One region of the Paenibacillus sonchi genome, then DNA from elsewhere that is predicted to be linked to it. Evidence: riboswitches for the same ligand, from Rfam matches in the RefSeq annotation. Region 1 holds a riboswitch; each other region holds the start of a gene.
The links. Region 1 has a riboswitch for cyclic di-GMP ahead of JI735_RS10940 (anti-repressor SinI family protein). Riboswitches for the same ligand answer to the same signal wherever they lie in the genome.
Positions count from the first base shown of each region.

Region 2: linked by a shared signal. The riboswitch ahead of JI735_RS20185 (FapA family protein) and the one ahead of JI735_RS10940 (anti-repressor SinI family protein) in region 1 are both predicted to bind cyclic di-GMP.
Region 3: linked by a shared signal. The riboswitch ahead of JI735_RS14145 (PA14 domain-containing protein) and the one ahead of JI735_RS10940 (anti-repressor SinI family protein) in region 1 are both predicted to bind cyclic di-GMP.
Region 4: linked by a shared signal. The riboswitch ahead of JI735_RS37200 (flagellar assembly protein A) and the one ahead of JI735_RS10940 (anti-repressor SinI family protein) in region 1 are both predicted to bind cyclic di-GMP.

Region 1 is NZ_CP068595.1:2,369,027-2,374,023, forward strand. It holds gene JI735_RS10935 (2-oxoglutarate dehydrogenase E1 component) at 1-1,003, opposite strand, end outside; cyclic di-GMP riboswitch class I at 1,442-1,535, shown strand; gene JI735_RS10940 (anti-repressor SinI family protein) at 1,565-1,720, shown strand; gene JI735_RS10945 (helix-turn-helix domain-containing protein) at 1,816-2,148, opposite strand; gene JI735_RS10950 (TasA family protein) at 2,404-3,012, opposite strand; partial or broken gene JI735_RS37275 (signal peptidase I) at 3,193-3,549, opposite strand; gene JI735_RS37280 (hypothetical protein) at 3,504-3,683, opposite strand; gene JI735_RS10960 (hypothetical protein) at 3,706-4,932, opposite strand.
Region 2 is NZ_CP068595.1:4,564,878-4,569,874, forward strand. It holds gene JI735_RS20185 (FapA family protein) at 1-1,402, opposite strand, end outside; cyclic di-GMP riboswitch class I at 1,508-1,600, opposite strand; gene JI735_RS20190 (GNAT family N-acetyltransferase) at 1,918-2,340, shown strand; gene JI735_RS20195 (class I SAM-dependent methyltransferase) at 2,426-3,085, shown strand; gene JI735_RS20200 (CapA family protein) at 3,185-4,213, shown strand; gene JI735_RS20205 (sensor histidine kinase) at 4,556-4,997, shown strand, end outside.
Region 3 is NZ_CP068595.1:3,110,715-3,115,711, reverse strand. It holds gene JI735_RS14150 (glycosyl hydrolase) at 1-49, opposite strand, end outside; gene JI735_RS14145 (PA14 domain-containing protein) at 197-2,563, opposite strand; cyclic di-GMP riboswitch class I at 2,577-2,657, opposite strand; gene JI735_RS14140 (sugar phosphate nucleotidyltransferase) at 2,869-4,242, opposite strand; gene JI735_RS14135 (UDP-glucose dehydrogenase family protein) at 4,658-4,997, opposite strand, start outside.
Region 4 is NZ_CP068595.1:1,536,348-1,541,344, reverse strand. It holds gene JI735_RS07060 (flavin reductase family protein) at 1-211, shown strand, start outside; gene JI735_RS07055 (hypothetical protein) at 311-793, opposite strand; gene JI735_RS37205 (hypothetical protein) at 790-1,227, opposite strand; gene JI735_RS37200 (flagellar assembly protein A) at 1,314-2,225, opposite strand; cyclic di-GMP riboswitch class I at 2,300-2,390, opposite strand; gene JI735_RS07040 (FUSC family protein) at 2,763-3,863, opposite strand; gene JI735_RS07035 (ABC transporter ATP-binding protein) at 4,158-4,997, shown strand, end outside.

The sequences.
Region 1 (4,997 bases):
AACCTTCAACAACCGGGTTGACGAATTCCAGATGGCTCGGGTTGTTCGCCAGTGTAATGCGGGTGCGGACAGTCTCGCCTTCGCGCACGGCACGGTCTGCGCCCAGATGGTATTTCACGTCACCCGTCCAGCCGTAGTTAATGCCCATGGAGCCTTCGGAAGGGAACAGCTCCTTGTTGGGAGAATGATGAAATTCCGAGAAAATAATATCGTAGGGCTTTCCGAGAATATGAGCCAGCACATTCAGGCGTCCGCGGTGGGCCATACCCATCAGGATATGTTCCGCACCATCATGTGCGGCGGCACGGACAATCTCGTCCAGCATAGGCACCAGCGCATCATTGCCTTCCAGGCTGAAGCGTTTTTGGCCGACAAAGGTTTTATGCAGGAAGGTCTCGAACTGCTCTACCTGGATCAGGCGGTTCAGCAGCTCCTTGCGCTCGGCATTATTCAGAGGGGCCGGAGAGCTTGTGGACTCTGCCTGGCTGTTCAGCCAGCGCAGCTCCTGTTCGTCGTGCACATGCCCGAATTCGTAGGCGATAGTCTGCGTATAAGCCCGGAGCATCCGGTGAACCGCGTCCCAGGCGGTATGAACATCCGCCGGCGCATTCTCCCAGATCAGCGAGGCGGGCATAGCGATCAGGTCCTCGCGGGTGAGATCATAGGTTTCATAATCCAGCCATTTCGCCATAGGGTTATTCCCCTGCTCAAGCGGATCAATATTGGCGGCCATATGGCCATATATACGAATATTGGCGATTAGCTTGGAAGCTCTTACGGCCTTTCTCAGCCACTCGGTGCCTCCCGAAAGAGCCGGCTGCGGGGCCGGTACGGCATCCGGAGCAAGCGGAGGAGGGCCGGAAACAGTAAATAGATCACGGTAATGATGTTCTACTGAAGAGGGATCTTTAACGAATTGCTCATATTTCTCTTGAATATAGCCCAGATTGGGGCCGTGATACTTACTCCAAATGGATTCGTTATAGGGCTCTTTAACTGCCATGAATACATCCTCCTAACGGATGAACTCCACGTGGCCGCATGTGGCTTGAGCGCCCAGTGGAGCTGCGATGTTTACGGTTTCATTTCACATCTTATTGTGCTACTTTCAAGACGTGTAATCAATTCATACTTTCGGGGAATCCGTTCGCAAAACGGCATGATTCAGTCCGGAAATGATGAAGAACGGATATTGGTTGCAGAATCAGGATTTGCAGCCGGTTCAACCAGTAACAATGACCTATGTATAAACCGGAAATGTTCATCAACAGCTCCTTAAGACATATTTTTTGGACAAAGGTTAGCAAAAAAAGCTATTCTTTTGCACTACTTAGCATAAAAAATTTTCCAAATAACGACACACTTTTCGTGTAAGATCTTGTATAATGTTATTGCGGATAACGGTTTCATGGTTTCTAACCAGATCCTTTCATGTAAAGGGTCCAGTAAAGGGTAAACCTGCCGAAAGGCAGGGACACAAAGTCTCGGGTCTACTGTAGAGATGCTGCAGCTACTACGACGGCCGGACTGCCTGGGGACGCATAATTTCTAGGAGGAGATATTCTTGGATAAGTCCAACCAGGGGAATGACGGAGAACTGCTGACGGGTGATCTGGATTTAGAATGGGTGTATTTGCTGATGTCGGCCAAGAAGGCAGGGATCGAGGCGGATGAAATCCGCCGGTTTTTAAACGAAAAAACAGCATTGCAGGCGATGTAGAGGCGTTTATTATGATGGAAATACATACAGAAAAGGGCACAGCAATCATAAGCTGTGCCCTTTTCTGTATCGCTGGAGCCTGCGGACGACCGCCATTATTGATCCTTCTGCTCCAGCCGCCATTTTTGGTAATCGAGAAACTCTTTGAATTCCCTCTTGCTTATACCTGAGGCCATGGCTTCCTGAACAAGCCGGAACCATTCGCCGTCCAGGGAGGATTCATCAGCATCCGAAGGTTCGCCATAGAGCAGACTGTGGATGGAAACCTGGAGCGCGTCAGCGATTTTTTCGATAAATTGGATTGAGGGGTTGGATTGGATATTTCTTTCTACATTGCTTAAGTATGATTTCGCAACATCAGCCTTGTCCGCCAGTTCGGATAAGGACCAGCCTTTTTCCAGACGGAGATGGTGGATGCGACTTCCCATATTATCCGGCACGATTACAACGCCCCTCCGTACTTTTTGTTAAAATATAAGGATTTTACGGTTAACGCCAATAATCATCCTCATATTTCTCGCCGAAACGGGTGCCGCCCGTAAGACGCAGAGCCGTTTCCACTTGTCAGTATAACAAATTTCCTTACAACGGACAAAAATCATTGGTACAAGGGAAAACAGCCTAATCTGCTTCCGGATCCGGAATCAGGATAGGCTGCTTCAGAAAATGCAGTCCGCTATGAATTAGTAATCCTTTTTGGGGCCTTGTTTGGCTTCGAAATTCCAGGTCAGCTTCAGCTTATCCTTTTGGAAATAGTTTTGTGCTTCGCCAGTATCCACGAATTCGAACTTGACCGTAAAGCTGTCGCTGCTCTGTGCTTTGATGCCGTCAGCTTCAGTGAGAATTTGATCCCATCCGGTATTGTTGACCAGATCCGGGGTTTGACCCTTCAGGGCGTCCAGTGTAGTTTCATACACCACAACTTCCGGTGAGAGAATCGTTCCTTTATCGTTGTTCTTCAGAAATTTAACCTTGATGAATTTGCTGAGATCGACACCGTTGTTGTCGCCGAGGGTATCTGTAACCTCAGTGGTGGTTTTCAGCAGAATCGAGCCGATATCTAAGGTTCCGTCATTTTTAAGCTTAAAAGTTTTGGTTACGGTGTCGCCCGGTTTCAGGTTTTGGATATCCACGATTACGGAAGGATCGGAGTTCAGATCCAGTGTGCCTGCTGCGAAGGTAGCCGTACTTGTTGCAGTATCACTAAAGTATGCGAAGGTCCCTCCGCCAATCAAGGACAAACCGAGTGCTGCCGATGCGATGCCAAGACCCAATGTTTTTTTGATACCCATATTCGAATTCCTCCTCTGATTTGTGTAGCTGTTGATAAATGAATTATTGTATCTTCCGTTTCGTAGGCGGAAGCGGACAATCTGTTCAGGACTGTATGTCAGTTCCCGGCGGCGTTTGGGGGAGCGCGGTGTTTTTTTCTCAAGGGCGGTCAGCGCCTTCCAAGAGCTGTAGAGTGCATAGAGCAGGAGCAGCAGTCCGGGCACAATCATCAGGACCACACTGCCGGCTTTGGAGGCGGCAAAATTCATGGCATATCCTATATAAGGAACGGTGACACCGGTATACTCGGCTACAACATTCCCCGAACTGACAGGCGTCATATCGACAGCATCATTGTTATCGCCTTTTGTACGATAGACCACTTCTCCCGCAGCATTTTTTGCAGAAGCATCGACAATGCGGTGAGTGATCAGAATGTTGTCCTCGCTCATGAAGGTAATGACATCGCCCTTTTTGAAGCGGGTCATATCTCCTCCAGGCTTTAAGGCGACTATGGAGCCGGTCTGAATGCCAGGTTCCATTGAACCGGACAGCACCGTTTTGATTTCGTAGCCGAAAAGGGCAGGCTCACCCCCGAGGCTCTGGATACTACTACGGCTGCTGCCAGCACCACGAAAATCAAAACCATCACTGCGGATAATGTATGGCTGAGTATTTTTTTGATAAGCATGTCAGTTTCCACCTTTAATGAGTTATGGTTCCGAAGGCAATGCGGTCGTGTCCGGACCCGGAACCGGAGTCTCTGCTGCCTGTGGTTCTTGGTCAGGTGTATTGATCACGTCTCCATCCGGAGTTGTGATTGGGTTATCGGCGGCTGGTGCCGGAGTGGTGCTGGCTGCAGGTTCTCCAGAAGCTCCGGCATGTATTGCCTCAGGCTCAGGAATGGCTTCCGGTGAGGCTTCCGGTGTGGCTATAGGAGTTGGTTTAGGTGCAGCTTCCGGTGTGCTCGCAGGTGTGGCCCCAGGTGAGGCTTGCGGTGTGGCTTTTGGTTCGGCCTGGGCTTTCTCTTCCATTTCCTTTTGCTGCTTCTCATGGCCGAGTTTTGCTTCTTCATCCTTTTTGGCCTTTTCCAAGGCTTCCTGACGGGCTTTCTCAAGCTCTTCCAGCCGCTTGCTCCGGGTCTGGCTGAGAAGCTGCTGCTGGAGCTGAAGCCCTGATATATCTGCGGTTACTGCCTCCCTGGCACTGTTCAGCTCGGTCTCCAACTGCCCGTAGGATGAAATCAGCTCATTGGACAAATCTCCCGGAGGCTGGATAAATGGAGTCAGGATCGGTAAGGACTGCAGGGGTTCTTCCGCATTAAAATGAAGTTGGTTGTAAACAGCTTCGTTAACCGTTGACGGGGATGGAGCCGCGTTGATCTGAATAGCCCTCAGGTAGCTGACAGTTCCGGTTATGGAAGCACTGAAGGATTCGGAGAGCACGCCGCCTTGGCTTACACTGCTCTGCAGCTCGTTAAAGAATTGCTCATCCTTGATTTCCAGACAATTTGGATCCAGATCGATCATATATCCTCCAATCTGCACCAGGACTGCAGCCGCCGCACTGATCTCTGCATGAATTCCATTCCAAATCTCGTTGTTAGCCGCCGTTTGCTCATTGATGGCGTTCAGATCTGACTGAAGCTCCGCCATCTGTCTTGAAATCTCCTGTTCTGCTATCTCAAGCTCCTCCAAAGACATGGACTCCACTCCGGAAATGCCCGGAACGCCTGCTTGTGGAGTGTAACTTTTCAAAGATGCCTTTAGAGCTGCAGCCGCATTGAGATGATCTTTCAGCTCATTGAGCAGCTGCTTGACGGATTCGGGGAATACCTTGCAAAAGCCAATGGTACCCGCTGTCTCTGCGGTACTGCTAAACCCTCCGTAAGTACTGCCTATCTGGCCGGAGGTGTACAGGAGCAGAACGGATACGGCCACTCCGGATTGCAGGATGCGAAGACCTTTTTTATGGTTTTTTCGTTTACGCCGTTTGGCGGATCTGG
Region 2 (4,997 bases), 2.2 Mb from region 1:
TGGATTCCTCCATGCGGGCTACCCCGGTATAGAGATCCTTCAGCAATTTCAATAACGACACCAGCAAGGCATCATTAAAGGCATCGATGAACTGGGCTGGCCGTAAGAAAATGTCCAGAATCCGCTGCAGCTGGCTGTTGTCCGGATGAGAGGTATATTTAATGCCGGCAACTATGGACTCCAGATCACGGGTCAGGACGGGAATCTTCTTATATTTAGTCTCCATGAGCAGCAGAATGACTTGCCCGAACTTTACCGTCTGCTGTCGGGACTGTAATTCGTAGGTCAGCAGTCTGGAGGCTTCCCGCAAGAGGTTGACTTCTTCGATCAGCTTCTCGGAGAGGTGATAGAGACGGTTGTAGGTTACGCCGAAGGAGCCTGAATACAACTGGCTGTTGCCTACTTTGCCCAGTATATAAATACTGCCTGTTGCCGTAATGGTAGAATTATGGACATTGCCGCTTACATACACATTCCCTAAAGACTCGATGATCGAGTTGTCTTCCACGTCCTGGTGTACAATTACATCGCCGGAGAAGACGATATTGCCTGTATGGCGGTTCACACAGCCTGGAACGGTATATGCGGTTGTGATATCGAAAGTTTTGACATTTGTGCCGGTCACACGGGGCCGGCCTTCTGTAAGGGCTGTAATTTCATGGCTTGGCAGCAGCAGAGTGCCCTCTTTGGCGACAACTATGATATCCCGGGGAGGTGCGGCGGGCAGAATACTGCCGTATACATCGTACCCGGGTACACCGTCGCGGGGGAGGTGCTTGCGGGCAATGACATCGCCTTTCCGGGCACAGGGAATCCGGAGTTGATCGGGGGAATCCGCAGCCTCATCTAAGGGATTGAAAGGGTTTCCGGCAAGCCCGGGAAAAAACAAAACAAGCTTGGCATCTTCGCCTGGAGCAGGCGGCCTGCCTTCCGCCACACAAACCGGCAGATGGGTCGGATGATTCAATTCCGCATAGATTGCGGGGATATTCAGGTTTTGCGAAATCGATTTTTTCTCCAAATCGGCAATAATCTGTTCAATCCCGAGGGTGGACAGCAGAGCGGAAGAGTCCATTTCAGCCCTTACCGCGAGATGGCTCGACGCCGGGCTGTTCACCAGATTCCATTTATACTGTTCCACACGGTTTAGGATAAGGAAGGCTTGGAGTTTATCGTCGGAGACGGTGATCTCATAGGGAGGCGGTTCTTGTATGGACCAGGTAACCCGGTCGGAGGATACAACGGGTACGGGACCAGCTACCGGCTGATGATTAAGCTCCAGCACAACAGGCGGGATAGCGGAGAGGGTTGCCGGCTTGCCGCCGGGCAGCGGGGAGGTAATGTAGAACTGGTTGTTCTGGACAATAATAATGCCGTTTTTCTCGGTGATGCGCTGTGGCATTGCGTTTGGCTCCTTTTTATATAATCAATGGGCATTTGGACATAAGAGTATCCCGGGCAGGCAGATACGGTACCCTGAACGGATACCCGCACAGTTCAGCGTCTTCTTGGCAGCCTGGCAGCCATGGATGGTGAGGTTCACATCTTTAGGCCCATTGCTTTGCGTCCTATCCTTTCAGATAGTTTGCCGTTATGAAATGGATCAATGATTAGCCGAAATCAGGGGTTTAACCCGACAGAAATCGACAAAGGAATCATAGTTAAAAATTCAAATATATAAACTTTTGCAACCTTTATTTTAGTACTAAAGTCACTAATTTACAATATTTAATTATATATTTATATAGATTAAATGGCTACCGGTCGGCGGAATGCATTCAGCCTGTAAGGTTGGATTTGGCATTGCCATGCAGATGTTTTTTTATAATCAGGAGGAATTCGGGCGGCGCCTGAAGGATATCTGGGAGATCTTCTGGGCAGGCATTAAGCAGATATAATGAAGGAGCGGGATCGAACATGCGGGTAGAGCGGGTGACCACCGAAGAACAATTGCAGGAGGCTTTCAGAATCAGGCAGGAAGTGTTTGTGGAGGAGCAGGGCGTGGCGCTGGCAGATGAATTTGATGATCATGAAAAACACGCGGAGCATATATTGCTCTATCAGGGAGAGCTTCCTGTGGGAACGGCCAGACTAAGGAGTGTGGAAGGGTGGGCTAAGCTTGAACGGATTTGCCTGAGCGCTCCTTACCGCAAAAGCGGACTGGGGTCCGTTATAATCGATACGCTGGAAAAAATGGCGGTTGAACGGGGGCACCGGCAAGCCAAGCTGCATGGCCAGAAGCAGGCCGAGGGCTTTTATCAGCGGCTGGGGTATGTAACGAGTTCGCCGGTTTTCATGGAGGATGGCATTCCGCATGTGCTTATGGTCAAGCAACTGTAGATGATCACAGTGTAAGGTTTGGCATGAAACAGCGATTTTTGAATATACTCTCACTACCGAATTTCCTTTAAAAGGAGTCCTGGCCATGCCAACACATCCGTATGTTTCCCGTTTTTTTGTGAATGCCGATGCCCGCCGCGAGAAGCTGATTTATGATTTGCCGGAATCCTGGTGGAGCCGGCCTTATGAATACGAATGGTGCACGAATTTTGTTTCCTCCCATGATGTGGTGCTGGATGCTGCCTGCGGAATCTCCCATCCGCTCAAGTTCTACCTTGCCGGTTACAGCGCGGAGGTTCATGCCTGCGATATCGATGCGCGGATTCTCTCCCGGGATGCGATTATTCAGGAGATTGCCAGCGACATCGGCGAGGAAGCGGCACGGCTGGTAGAAGCCAGGCGGACCACCCGCCTGAATCTGGCCCAGGCTAATCTGACCGCGTTGCCTTATGAGAATGAAAGCTTTGATACTATATTCTGTATCTCGGTCCTGGAGCATTTGTCCCTGGAGGATTCCGTGCGGGCCGTAAGGGAATTTCACCGCACACTGAATGGGGAGGGGCTGCTTGTACTGACTTTTGATTACCCCACGGTTAATCTGCTGCGCATGAATGAAGTGCTGCTGCAGGCCGGATTTGAGTACTGGGGCGAGACGGATTTCAAGCTTCCTGCAGATGCTGTACGGACAGAGCAGTGGGGCGGACTTAACTGTTTCCGGGCCGTGCTTAAAAAGGCGCGAATCTAGCAGAAATCAGAACCCCAGCAGCATACCAACCCTTAATTTGGATTTTTCCCTCTATTATAGTAGAATAATTGGCAGATTAAGAGAGAGGGGTCTAAGATTTTGCGCAGATTTGCAGTCATCACTTTAGTATTGTTTTTGCTGATTCCCGGGCAGGCAGCTTTCAGTCAAGAGGCTTCCCCGCAGGAGAAGATTAACCTTGCTTTTGCCGGAGATATTTTGCTGGATGGATTTGTCGGCGATCAGATCGCCAAGTATGGAGTCAACTTTCCTTTTGCGAAGGTAGCACCTGCCCTGAAAAAAGCAGATATAGCTTTTGCCAACTTGGAGACACCCGTATCGGTTAGAGGTAAGGCGGCAGAGAAAACCTTTGCTTTCCGCTCCAAACCGGCGGCACTGGCGGGGCTGAATGCTGCCGGGATCGATGGCGTGACCTTGGCCAATAATCATATTCTTGATTTTGGACAGGATGCCATGCTGGATACGCTGGTTCATCTGGATAAATACAAGATCGGCCATACCGGAGCGGGGAAAAACAGCAATGAAGCTTTCCGGCCCTATGTCCAAACGGTAAAAAACCAAAAAATCGCCATACTTGGGGTAAGCCGCGTGCTCTCCAGCCCGTCCTGGTATGCAGGAAAAAACAATCCGGGTGCAGCTTCGGCCTATACGCCTGAGCCCATGCTGGGGGCCATCAAGAAATCGGCCAAAGAAAACGATTATACCATCGTGTACATCCACTGGAACAATGAGTTTAAGGATTACCCTGAGCCATACGCCCGCAATCTGGCGAAGCAGATGATCGACAGCGGTGCGGATATCATTATCGGCGCGCACAGCCACTGCCTGATGGGGATCGAATATTACAAGCATAAGCCGATCTATTATTCACTGGGCAATTTTGTGTTCAACCGGTCCACACGCGGCGGCGACAAGACCATTCATTCTATGCTGGTGAACTTTGAGATCAGCAATAATAGGGTGAAGAGCCGGATTACACCGGTCAAAATTACCGGCGGTCAGCCGAATTTTATGGGTGAGGCCTACAATAAAGATACCATTAAGCGGATGAACCAGCTCTCGTTCAATGCCGTGATCGCAGCGGACGGAGCCGTTAGCGAGAAGCTGTGAACTGTCCTTTCGGACAGAAGCCCTGAGCGGAACACCACTGAACCGCATAGAACGTCCAAGTCCAAGCCTGAGCGGTTAGCTGACAATCGCTTGGGCTTTTTTTGCTGTAGTGAATCTCTCACATTCAGATTGTGCTATTCCATATTAGCATTGTGCTAACTATATTCTAATAATCTCATCTACAATGTGAATATAGTCTAGTAAGGAGGCGGTTACAGGGTGAGTACGGCAGCCGGCGCAAGATGGCATCCCGGCGCTTTTTGCCGCTGCCTGTTTATTTCTTGACAGGGGAACGTTAATATAGACATACCGAAATTCATACCGGAGGATGTTCTGCAAGTGATGCCCAAGCTGAAGAAGTATATGCCATTCACCTACAAAATGATGATTCCCTATCTGCTGCTCGTGCTCCTGACGGATGTGACCATCGGTTATATCTCTTATTCCATGCTGACCGATTCCCGGACGGAGATGGCTGAGTCGAACATCCGGACAGGCATGGAGCAGGCCAGGAATAATATACGCTATCAGATGGACGAGATCCAGCGGATGTCGGACAATCTGTTCGGGAGCCAGCCCTTTCAGCGCGCCCTTGAGCTGAGGGGGACGCCGTTCGAAATTTATCTGGCGATGCTTGACGAGATTGTTCCCCAGATTACCGCGCCGCTTCAATTGTTCGGGAACAAGATCCGGTTCATGCTGTATACGCCTAACAGTGACCTTAACATTGTATCCGGCGACAATCTGAATGAACCGATCTATGACAGCGACTATTACATTCTGC
Region 3 (4,997 bases), 740 kb from region 1:
TCAATGTAATCTCCTCTCTCCAGCCGTAGGTGGCTTCCAATCCGCACACGGGTGAACTTAAAGTTCGACCAGTATGCAGCATAGAAGGACTATAGCTTAGTAGCCCTGCCGATAAGCAGGGCTATTGGACTTTTAGGATTAATATTGTAACGTCTTAACGAGTATCGGCGTTCGGGATGAATTCAGCAGTATTTCTTTAGGAAGCGGAAGGAAGGAAAAGGGCGCTGGCAGGAACCGTCTCTTTGACTTGGCTTGGACTTTCCCACATCAGCCGCGCTCTTGCATCCCCTTGGTTCTCGTAATACTCCACTTTGATATCATATAATTGCCCGGCTTGCAGGCTTATGCTTCCTGTGCGTTCGGTTCCGCTCTGCTTCATCCAGCTGTCAATCACAAGAGTGCCATTGACCCAAACGCGGACACCATCATCTGATGTTGTATAGATCTGATAGGTTTCGCTATACAGCGGTTTGATCTTGCCGCTCCACCGTACCGAGAAGAAATCGGTGCCGATTGCAGCATCCGGCGAACCCAGCCGCCAGTTGAAATCGAGCACAGCATCGGTGCGTACAACTGCCGGAGCACCAGACAGCTGCATGTTGCTGAAATATTCACCCTGCAGTCCGTTATCAGCAGGCGCTGCTGCTGGTGCCGCTGCTGGCGCTGGAGCCGACGCCGGTTCCGGCATCGGTGCCAGTGCAGGTTCCGGCGTTGCTGCCGGAGTCGCTACCGGCGTTGGCGCCGGAGTCGCTACCGGCGTTACTGCCGGGGTTGCTACCGGCGTTGCTGCCGGGGTTGGCGCCGGGGTTGCTGCCGGCGTTGGTGCCGGGGTTGCTACCGGTGTTGGTGCCGGGGTTGCTACCGGTGTTGGTGCAGCTGCCAGCAATGCTTGACTTGTGCTGGCTGAGGTCTTGACGTACAAAGCGCTTGTTGGAACTGTAGCTTTGGTCTGGCTGGTGCTCTGCCACATCAGACGAATGTTGGCATCGCCTGCATTTTCGTAATACTCGACTTTGATATCGTAGAGCTGCCCTGCCTTCAAGGTGATATTTCCGGTACGTTCAGTTCCGCTCTGCTTAGTCCAACTGTCGATTACAGCTGTACCGTCAATCCAGACGCGGATACCATCGTCTGAAGTCGTGGAAATCGTGTAAGTCTCGCTGTACGACGGTTTGATCAGCCCGGTCCAGCGGACCGAGAAATAATCCACACCCAGTGAAGATACCGGAGCGCTCAGGCGCCAGTTGAAGTTAACCGCAGCGTCGTTACGCACGAGTACAGGTGTACCCGATAGCGTCATATTCTTGAAATATTCTCCCTGAAGACCATTTAGACCGGGAAGAACCACCATACCATCATCCGGAGATAGTACCGGTGTGGCTATAGGCTTTGCCGTTGGTGCCGGTGTCGGCGTGGCCGTTGGTGCCGGCGTGGCCGTCGGCACTGGTGTCGGTGTAGCCGTCGGCACCGGTGTTGGCGTAGCCGTCGGAGTAGCTGGAGCCGCAGGTGACTCCACCAGCCCGGCTTTGTATTGATCCAGTGTGACGGTGTAACTGTCATTCATAAAGTTTTTGATGGTAGTGGTGCTGTTGTTTTCATAGAGCATCTTTCCCCAGTTCATCATATAGACCCATTGTCTCTGGGAGAGCTGCAGCTTGGCGGTGCTTGGCATTTCGCCATTTTCACCAATGGCAATGGGTTTGCCGTCCGCGAGGCTCAGCAGGCTATCATGATATCTGTTCATATAATCATTGTTATATATATCTGCTGCGAGAACGTCTACCTTGTCTGCTCCCGGATAGGTCAGTTCATAAGGATCGGACGAGGCATTTGGAGCATTGGGGTTCCACACCCACAGCAGGTTGTTTAATTGATGAACGTTTACGAAACGGTCATACATAATATTCCAAAGTTCCGCAAAATTATTTTTCTTCCCCCACCAGAACCAGTTGCCGTTCATTTCATGGTAGGGTCTCCATAGGACTGGAACACCAGCGTCCCGCAAGCTCTTAAGCGAAACGGCCACTTTGTCCAGATCGGCGATCAGGCTTTTGTATTGAGCCGTTCCCGGTGTTACATACTTGTTGAATTCCGCTTGACTAAGCGTCCTCTGCACATTCGCCCATTGGTACGAAGTGCCGGGCAGCTGCTCATGGAAGGTCATCGCGACGATGCCGCCATTTTTGTACCAGTTGATCGCACTGTTCACCACATTTCTGCGCTGTGCTGCTCCAGTGCTTTCCGACTGGCCGCTGATTAAGCCAAGCTCGTAGCCGTGAAGGGCCGCGTACTTTCCGCTCGTCCACTTCAGCCTGTTGCTGAATTCATCCGGGCTCTCCAGATAGTCATGCTGGCCGGTAATAATACCTTTTCCTGAAATAGCGTTTAGATCGTCAAGCAGCTTGACAGCAGCAGGTGATGCATTGGGATTAACCGGGGCTGAGGAACTCGAGGCAGCAGCTGCCGTCGATGGCGCGCTCCCCAGGCCAAACGGCACTGCAGTCAGAAACAGGGCAATAGTTAACATGATGGACACCAGACGCGACTTACGGTAAGTTGTCAAAATTCATCTTCCTTTCGGTAGCCAGGCTGCCACTCTTTCGGAGGCCCTATAGCTTTGCGTCCCTATCTTTCGATTAGGTTTGCCTTTGTCGTAGTGGAAGGATTTATCCCTCTTACCGTAAGTATCGTCTCTATTAAATTTTTAGTTTAGAGCATTAATGAACTTTCCTTAATAAATGGTTCTTAATACCTGTTTTGGAATTGTAACAATTGGGTAAATAGATTATTTAGCCCTAGCTTGAAACCTGAAATCGACATGACCCGGGAAGGTTTCGCCGGATTCGACAGCGCCTTCGGCGCATTTTTTTACGAAATAAACTGCTGCAGAGCGATGTCTTCCCACTCCAGTGTAATGCGGATATTGTCTTCTTCCACCAGCTCCGAGCCGGTCTGCACCTCAATGAACTCCACATCCGTCAGCGCCAGAATGGCATGTTTTGTCCCTTCCGGTATGCGGACTACATCCCCTGCCTTCACATTATGCATCTTCTCATTCAGCACAATGCTTGCCTCGCCGCTGACAATTGTCCAGATTTCACTGCGTTTGTGATGCAGCTGGTAGCTGATATTTTTGCCTTCGGAGATAAAAATCCGCTTGGTCAGCACTTCATTGCCCTCATCGTACTTCACATAATCAATGACCTTATAGTGGCCCCAGCGGCGCTCCTCGTACATCGGTCTTTGTTCAAAAGACTTCAGCACTTCCTTGATGCGTGGGCTTTCCGTTTTGTGGGTCACGAGAATGCCGTCCGGGCTGGCTGCGATAATCAGGTCCTTTGCTCCGATTACTGTGACCGGAATGTCCAGTTCATTGATCAGGCAGGTCCCTTCGGAATCGGCGGTCACGAAGCCTTTGCCCACGTGGTTGCTGCTCATTTCCTCGGTGAGGGTATTCCATGTGCCAAGATCCTTCCAGAACCCGGCGTAAGGCTGAACGACGATATTCTCCTCTTTTTCCACCACTTCGTAGTCAAAGCTGATGGACGACAGCAGTTTATACTGCTTCTGCAGTTCCTCATAGTTCAAAGGCAGACCTTTGCGCTGCAGAATATCCAGCAGATAGCCCAGGCGGAAAGCGAATACTCCGCAGTTCCACAGTGCCCCCCGGCTGATCAGCTCTTCGGCCTGTGCGCGGTCCGGCTTCTCCTGGAAATGGCTCACCTGCATATAGCCGCTTGCCGCTGCTTCATCGCTGGTAGGAATAATATAGCCGTATTTCTCGGAGGCAAGCTCAGGGACTACGCCCATCAGCGCCAGATTTGCGCCGCTTTCCTGCATCGTGGCCTCAAGCTGGACGACGGTTTCAAAAAATGATGCCTCCACATACGGATCGACGGGCAGAATAGCCACAGTCTCCCTTGGAGACACCCCTGCGATTGAATACAGGTAAGCTGCAGTCAGAGCAATGGCCGGGAAGGTATCGCGGCGTTCCGGCTCCACAATGATTGGCACCTCTGCGCCGAGCTGGCTCTGAATCATTTCGACCTGGCTGCGGCCGGTAGCCAAATACGAGGAATCCGCCATGCCTGTCTCCTGAAGTTGTCTCCATACCCGCTGCACCATGGATTCCGGTTCGCCCGCCGGGCTTTGCAGCACCTTCAGAAATTGCTTGGAACGGGAATCGTTGGACAAAGGCCAGAGCCGTTTACCAGAACCGCCAGATAGAAGTACCAGTTTCATAAGTGAACCCTCCTATTTATGTGTTGTCGCGTAAATATCGGATTGTTATTGTGAGCTGCTGCCGGGTGGCTTACGCATGAAAGGCAGGAATGTCACTGACGCATTATGTTGCGTGACAATACTTCAGGTCGGCTGTTACGGGAGTCTCTCCAAGGAATGTTTGGACTTCCGGCCGCTGTTGTCTGCAGATTTCTTGATATAAACCGCTGTTCGAGGTGGAAATCCGCAGACAAAGGCGGACGCATTCGCTCCTACAGTTCCAAAATTCCTCTCCGTTCCTCCCTTAACAGCTTCCCCGGCAGCATTTCCACTGGAAAACGAGCCAGTGGAATTAGTTCGCCCAAGCTGCTTCACCCGCAGGCGAAGCCCCCTGCTAAAGATCCGGCATGGCCGCTTGTTTGGCGGCAGATACAGCCTAGACCGCGCCGGCTACGCTGGGGGAGTAGCCGCTGAGGCCCCCCATTTGCGGGCGTCCGACCGAATGGTATTCAAAGCCGGTTCCCTCGATCTGCTCTTTGGAGAAGACGTTGCGTCCGTCGATCAGCACCTGGCGGCGCATCCCTTCCGCAAGCTTGTGCAGATCGATGTCCTTGAACACGCTCCAGTCGGTCAGCAGGCAGACCGCATCGCTGCCTTCCGCCGCTTCTTCCGGCAGGCCGCACCAGCGCAGCTGCGGATGATCGTATTGCTGTCTGAAGTTCTCCGCAGCAATCGGATCATACAGCTTCACTGTAGCGCCTTCGGCCACCAGGCTC
Region 4 (4,997 bases), 830 kb from region 1:
TGCCATGGAGTGCCGGCTTACGCGGCATGTGGAGCTGGGACACTGCGATATGATCATCGGAGAAGTGCTGTGTTTCTATGTAGAGGATGAGCTGATCCATAACGGACGTATTGATGCGGCCAAGCTGAAGCCGGTAAGCCGTCTCGCGGGAGCTTCGTATGCGGCGGTTGGCCGGACGTTCGATATGGAGAGACCGCAATACGAGTCTTAAAAGCACGGGAAAGACCCTGCCGGATGCCGCCACGCGGCCCGGCAGGGTCTTTCTGTATGTGTACCTTTTCCGGTAAGGCTATATGTAGGATTCCGCTGATTACTCGCTTGAAGAGGATGCCGCTCTCCCGTATTTCTGTTGCAGGCTTTTGGCCGTAAATGCGATATTTTCAATCGGGTCAGTAATCTCCAGGGAATATCCGCCTATTGTCACAGAAGCATTACTGATGGTATGTGCAATGATTTGCCGGCCTGCAACGAGCAGCGATTTGCCAATGGATTCCCCGCCGACGCTGCGTGCATGAATCGTTCCGGCTGCTTCCATGGTAGAATCAGTAGACATGGAGCTATTCTTCGCAAAATAAATATCGCCAGCCGAATGCAGTTGGCTCCGGGAAACTCCATCTCCATGAATATGGACATCCCCGCCGGATTTGATAATACTGTCATGTGACCCGGCGATATCGATCCGGACCCGTTCCTCCTGCATCTGGCAGATGCTCTGGGCCAGGTTCTTCAGCAGGCTCAGAAAAGAGCCTATACCCGCATCGGTAATCTGGTCGGTAAACTGTCCGGGATTCAAAAAAACTCCATCAGATGCTTCAGGATTTTGGTATCCTGAGGATAATCAGTACTCATGCCTGATAACAGCTCCTGCATGTCACGGATCATACGGGGAAGATGAGCATATTTACTCTCCAGCAGCAGCATGATGACCAGCCCGTATTTCACTGTCTGCACCGTTGACTCGACCGTCTCGGCAAGGTGTCTGGCGGCTTCCCTCAGTCCCGCTACTTCCTTCGCCACCAGTTCGGTGAAGCTGCACAGGCGGTTATGTGTGGCCCCATATCCCCCGGCGTACAGCTCACTGTCTACAACCTTGCCGCTGATAAATATGCTGCCTGTAGCAGCGATCCGGGAATTGCGCACATCACCAAAAATATAAACATTGCCCAAAGCCTCAATAACCGTGTTCCTGCTTAAATCATGAGCAGCGATAACATCCCCAGGAAACATCAGGGTACCTCCGGCTTCACTGTCACTATGCGGAACGGGGAACGTTTGGGGGAAATCTATTGTTTTTACAAAGGTTCCGCTTCCGGTTATGCGTGGTCTGCCTTTGCGGCAGGCCTTGATCTCCCCGCCCGGAAGCATCGCTGCGCAGGGGGAGGAGAACAGGGTGAGGTCCTGCGGCGGCGGCGGCGGAAGTACACCGCCATATACATCAAAGCCGGGAAGGCCTTCTGTGGGGGCAGTTTCTTCGCAAACACTTCGCCTTCCTGCACCATGAAGAATTCCGGGCAGCCTGTTTCCTGGGCGGAATCGTCCATCGACTTGAATTGATTCTCTATTTTCTGCTGAAACAGCAGTTCCAGACTCGCATTTGTCCCTGGCACAGGAGCCTTGCCTTCAGCAATACACACGGGAAGGTAGGTAGGATTATTCAGCTCCTCGTATAGCGCAGGGATATTGAGACTGCTGACTATAGGGCTCTTCTCAAATCCGGCTATAATCCGTTCTATGGAGAGGGTGGATAACAGCATTTCCCGGTTCATCTCCGCGCGGACAGTAACAAAGGCTGAGGCCGGATTGTTGACGAGATTCCAGGCATACCTTTCAGCGCGGTAAAGGGTAAAGTATACTTTGAGCTTATCATCGGACACTGTAATCTGGTATTGCGGTTTCTCGCAAATCTCCCAGGTGAGGTCATCTGCAGAGGTAATTGGAGTCGGGCCCGTGATGACTTGACCGTTAATCTTCAACACAACAGGATGGATCGCGGAGATTACAGCCGGTTTGCCGCCGGACAGAGGCGGAGTGATGAAGATTTCATTATTCTGGATAATGATGACACCATTCTTAGCTTCGTCTGTTCCGCCAAACGTCTGAGGATCCACAGAGTAAAGATTCAAGAGATCGGTCTTCCCAAGAAGCATGGAAGCAATGAACTCGTACCGTGAACGTTCGATGGTATGCTGCGGCATTCTCGTAACCTCACTTTTTCGTATAATCAATGGTATCTGTACAGAAAAGAACATCATGGAGCCGTGATGCGATATCCCGGGATATCCGACCAAATGGCGTCTCTATTGGCAGCCTGGCGACCATAAATGCAGCAATTGCGCTCTTAGGCCCATGGCTTTGCGTCCTGCCCTTTCGGACAGTTTCCTTTAGGAATAGATCAATGATATATACTCAGTAAGAGACAAATTAAATCGACTGTAATCGACAAAAAAGTGGTCAATACTGGTACGATGTCCAAAAATAACTTCTGCAAACAACCTTAATTCTAGTACTTAAGTAGCGAATTTTCAACTGGAATAATTGATTTTGACTATAAATATTGAATAATGTAGGTAATTGTTGATTTTTTGTAAATAAAATGAATTTATAATTAAATTACGCATATTGAATTTCAGATTTACAGGAGAATATAGGAGGCTGGGACGGCAGTATGTAGGGCTTGAAGCAGGGTAAAGGGGCATGAAACAGAGGGCAAACTGATAGTGTGAGAGATGAGAGCGATAAATTAAAAAAGGACGCTCCCAAGCTTAAAGCTTGTGGGAGAGTCCCTTTTGAATGAAGCGTACAGCGTGTGCGGCTCCGGCTTTAGCCTTTTGCGGCGCGGCTGACATCACTACATAGTCGGCTTGCTCGATTTCTTCCAGCACCCGGTTCAGGTGGGAGAACACCGCGCCGAGATCGCGGATGGAGGTGAGGGAGCATTGCCCCTGCAGCTCGGAGAACCAGGCGAGTTGAAGATCGCGCGCCCGGCGCAGCGATTCGGGAAGCGAACGCTGGCATTCGGCATCCGACAGTGTCTTCGTCCCGTAAAGGGCGATACAGTCTGCGGTGGCTGTGACCACCTCCGCCATCCAGTCGGCTGCGGCATAATGTGCGGGCAGCAGTGCGATTTCCGCACGAATCTCTTTTACATACGAGTGGATTTTTTTAAGATGGGCCGTTGTCTGTGTCAGTCCGCGCAGCTCATTGCGGCAATGGTAATGGGTTAAGGTATAATGCAGCTCCTTCTGCTGCAGCTCGCTCTTCGCCAGCAGTGAAGCGGAGCGTGTCAGGGCGTCTCCCGCCTGGATGGCTTCCCGTCCGCCGCCGGTCTGGCCGCTTAGGGCATCCGCCAGCAGCAGGCCGCCTTCCAGAGCCAAGCCCTTAACCTTGACGAACCCCTTGGGCGGGACGATAATCATATTGATGATTAGAGCAATGACTACACCGATAAGCGTTTCAGCGACCCGCCACTCGATATAATGATCATTATAGAAGGTGAGTGCCAGTACAGAGGTTACACCGACCTGGGAGATGGCCTGGATATTGATCCGGCAGGCTGTTGCGACTCCGATGCCGATCAGAAGCATCAGCAGAATGGAAAGGGCTCCTACATCGAAGAACCGCCCCACAACCAGGCTGACAATGCCGCCGAGCACAATGCCGGTCATGCGGTAAACCCCTTTTTCCAGAGAGGCCTTGACGCTCCCCTGTGTAATCAGAATCGCCGCCAGCGGGGCGAAGTATAAATAGCTGTCCCCATACAGCGTATGTACTGCCAGCCAGGAGAGTGAAGCTGCCAGAGTAACACGTATCATATATAAAGACAGTCCGAATTTCTCCAGACGGTCCTGCAATCCTTCGTTCATTGGAGGTCATCTTCTTTCAGGTTGGTTAAAATGAAATGAATTTCAGCCGTTTTCATTATAGCACCGCAAAACAGTCCGGGAGGTTCTTAAATTTTACGAACTTGTTAAGATTCCAGACTGCTTTTAACAGTGTATGCTATCGCATATATAGGACTAATCCGTTATGCTATATATTATGGAAGGTTGTCGAAGAATGGGAGGAATTGTCGCTTGCACACACGCTGAGCCGGCCCGCTTCGATTGTCCCCCGCAAGAAGCGGGTAAAATAGATTGTATTACATAAGGTAAGGGAGGTTGTCAGCTATAGCTACCCCGGAAGGCACTATTATTTCCTTTGACCAGGTGATCAAACAATACGACGACGAAGAGCCTGTATTAAAAGGCGTCAGCTTCGAGATCGAACGCGGTAAATTCTATACCTTGCTGGGCCCTTCGGGCTGCGGCAAGACGACTATTCTGCGGCTGATTGCCGGTTTCGCCGAGCCGACGAAAGGCTCTATTTATCTCAACGGCCAAATCATCAACCACATTCCCGCCAACGAGCGGCAGGTCAATACGGTATTTCAGGACTATGCGCTGTTTCCGCACCTGAACGTATTTGAGAATGTGGCTTTCGGACTGCGCATCAAGAAGCTTAAGAAAGATGTGATCACGCACAAGGTGCAGGAAGCGCTGCGCTTCGTGAACCTGGTAGGTTACGAGCAGCGTGCTATCAATGAAATGTCCGGCGGACAAAGACAGCGTGTGGCGATTGCCCGCGCCATCGTGAATGAGCCGCAGGTGCTGCTGCTGGATGAGCCGCTGTCGGCGCTGGACTTGAAGCTGCGTACAGAGATGCAGTATATTCTGCGGGAAATGCAGCAGCGTCTGGGCATTACCTTTATTTTTGTGACCCATGACCAGGAAGAAGCGCTGGCGATGTCGGACTGGATCTTTGTCATGAACGGCGGACGGATCGAGCAGAGCGGGACGCCCAATGATATTTATGATGAGCCGATCAACCGCTTCGTGGCCGATTTCATCGGGGAGTCGAATATTGTGCCGGGCGTCATGATCGAAGACTACCTGGTGGAGTTCAACGGCCACCGGTTCGAATGTGTCGATGCAGGGCTAAGACGCAATGAAGCGGTGGAG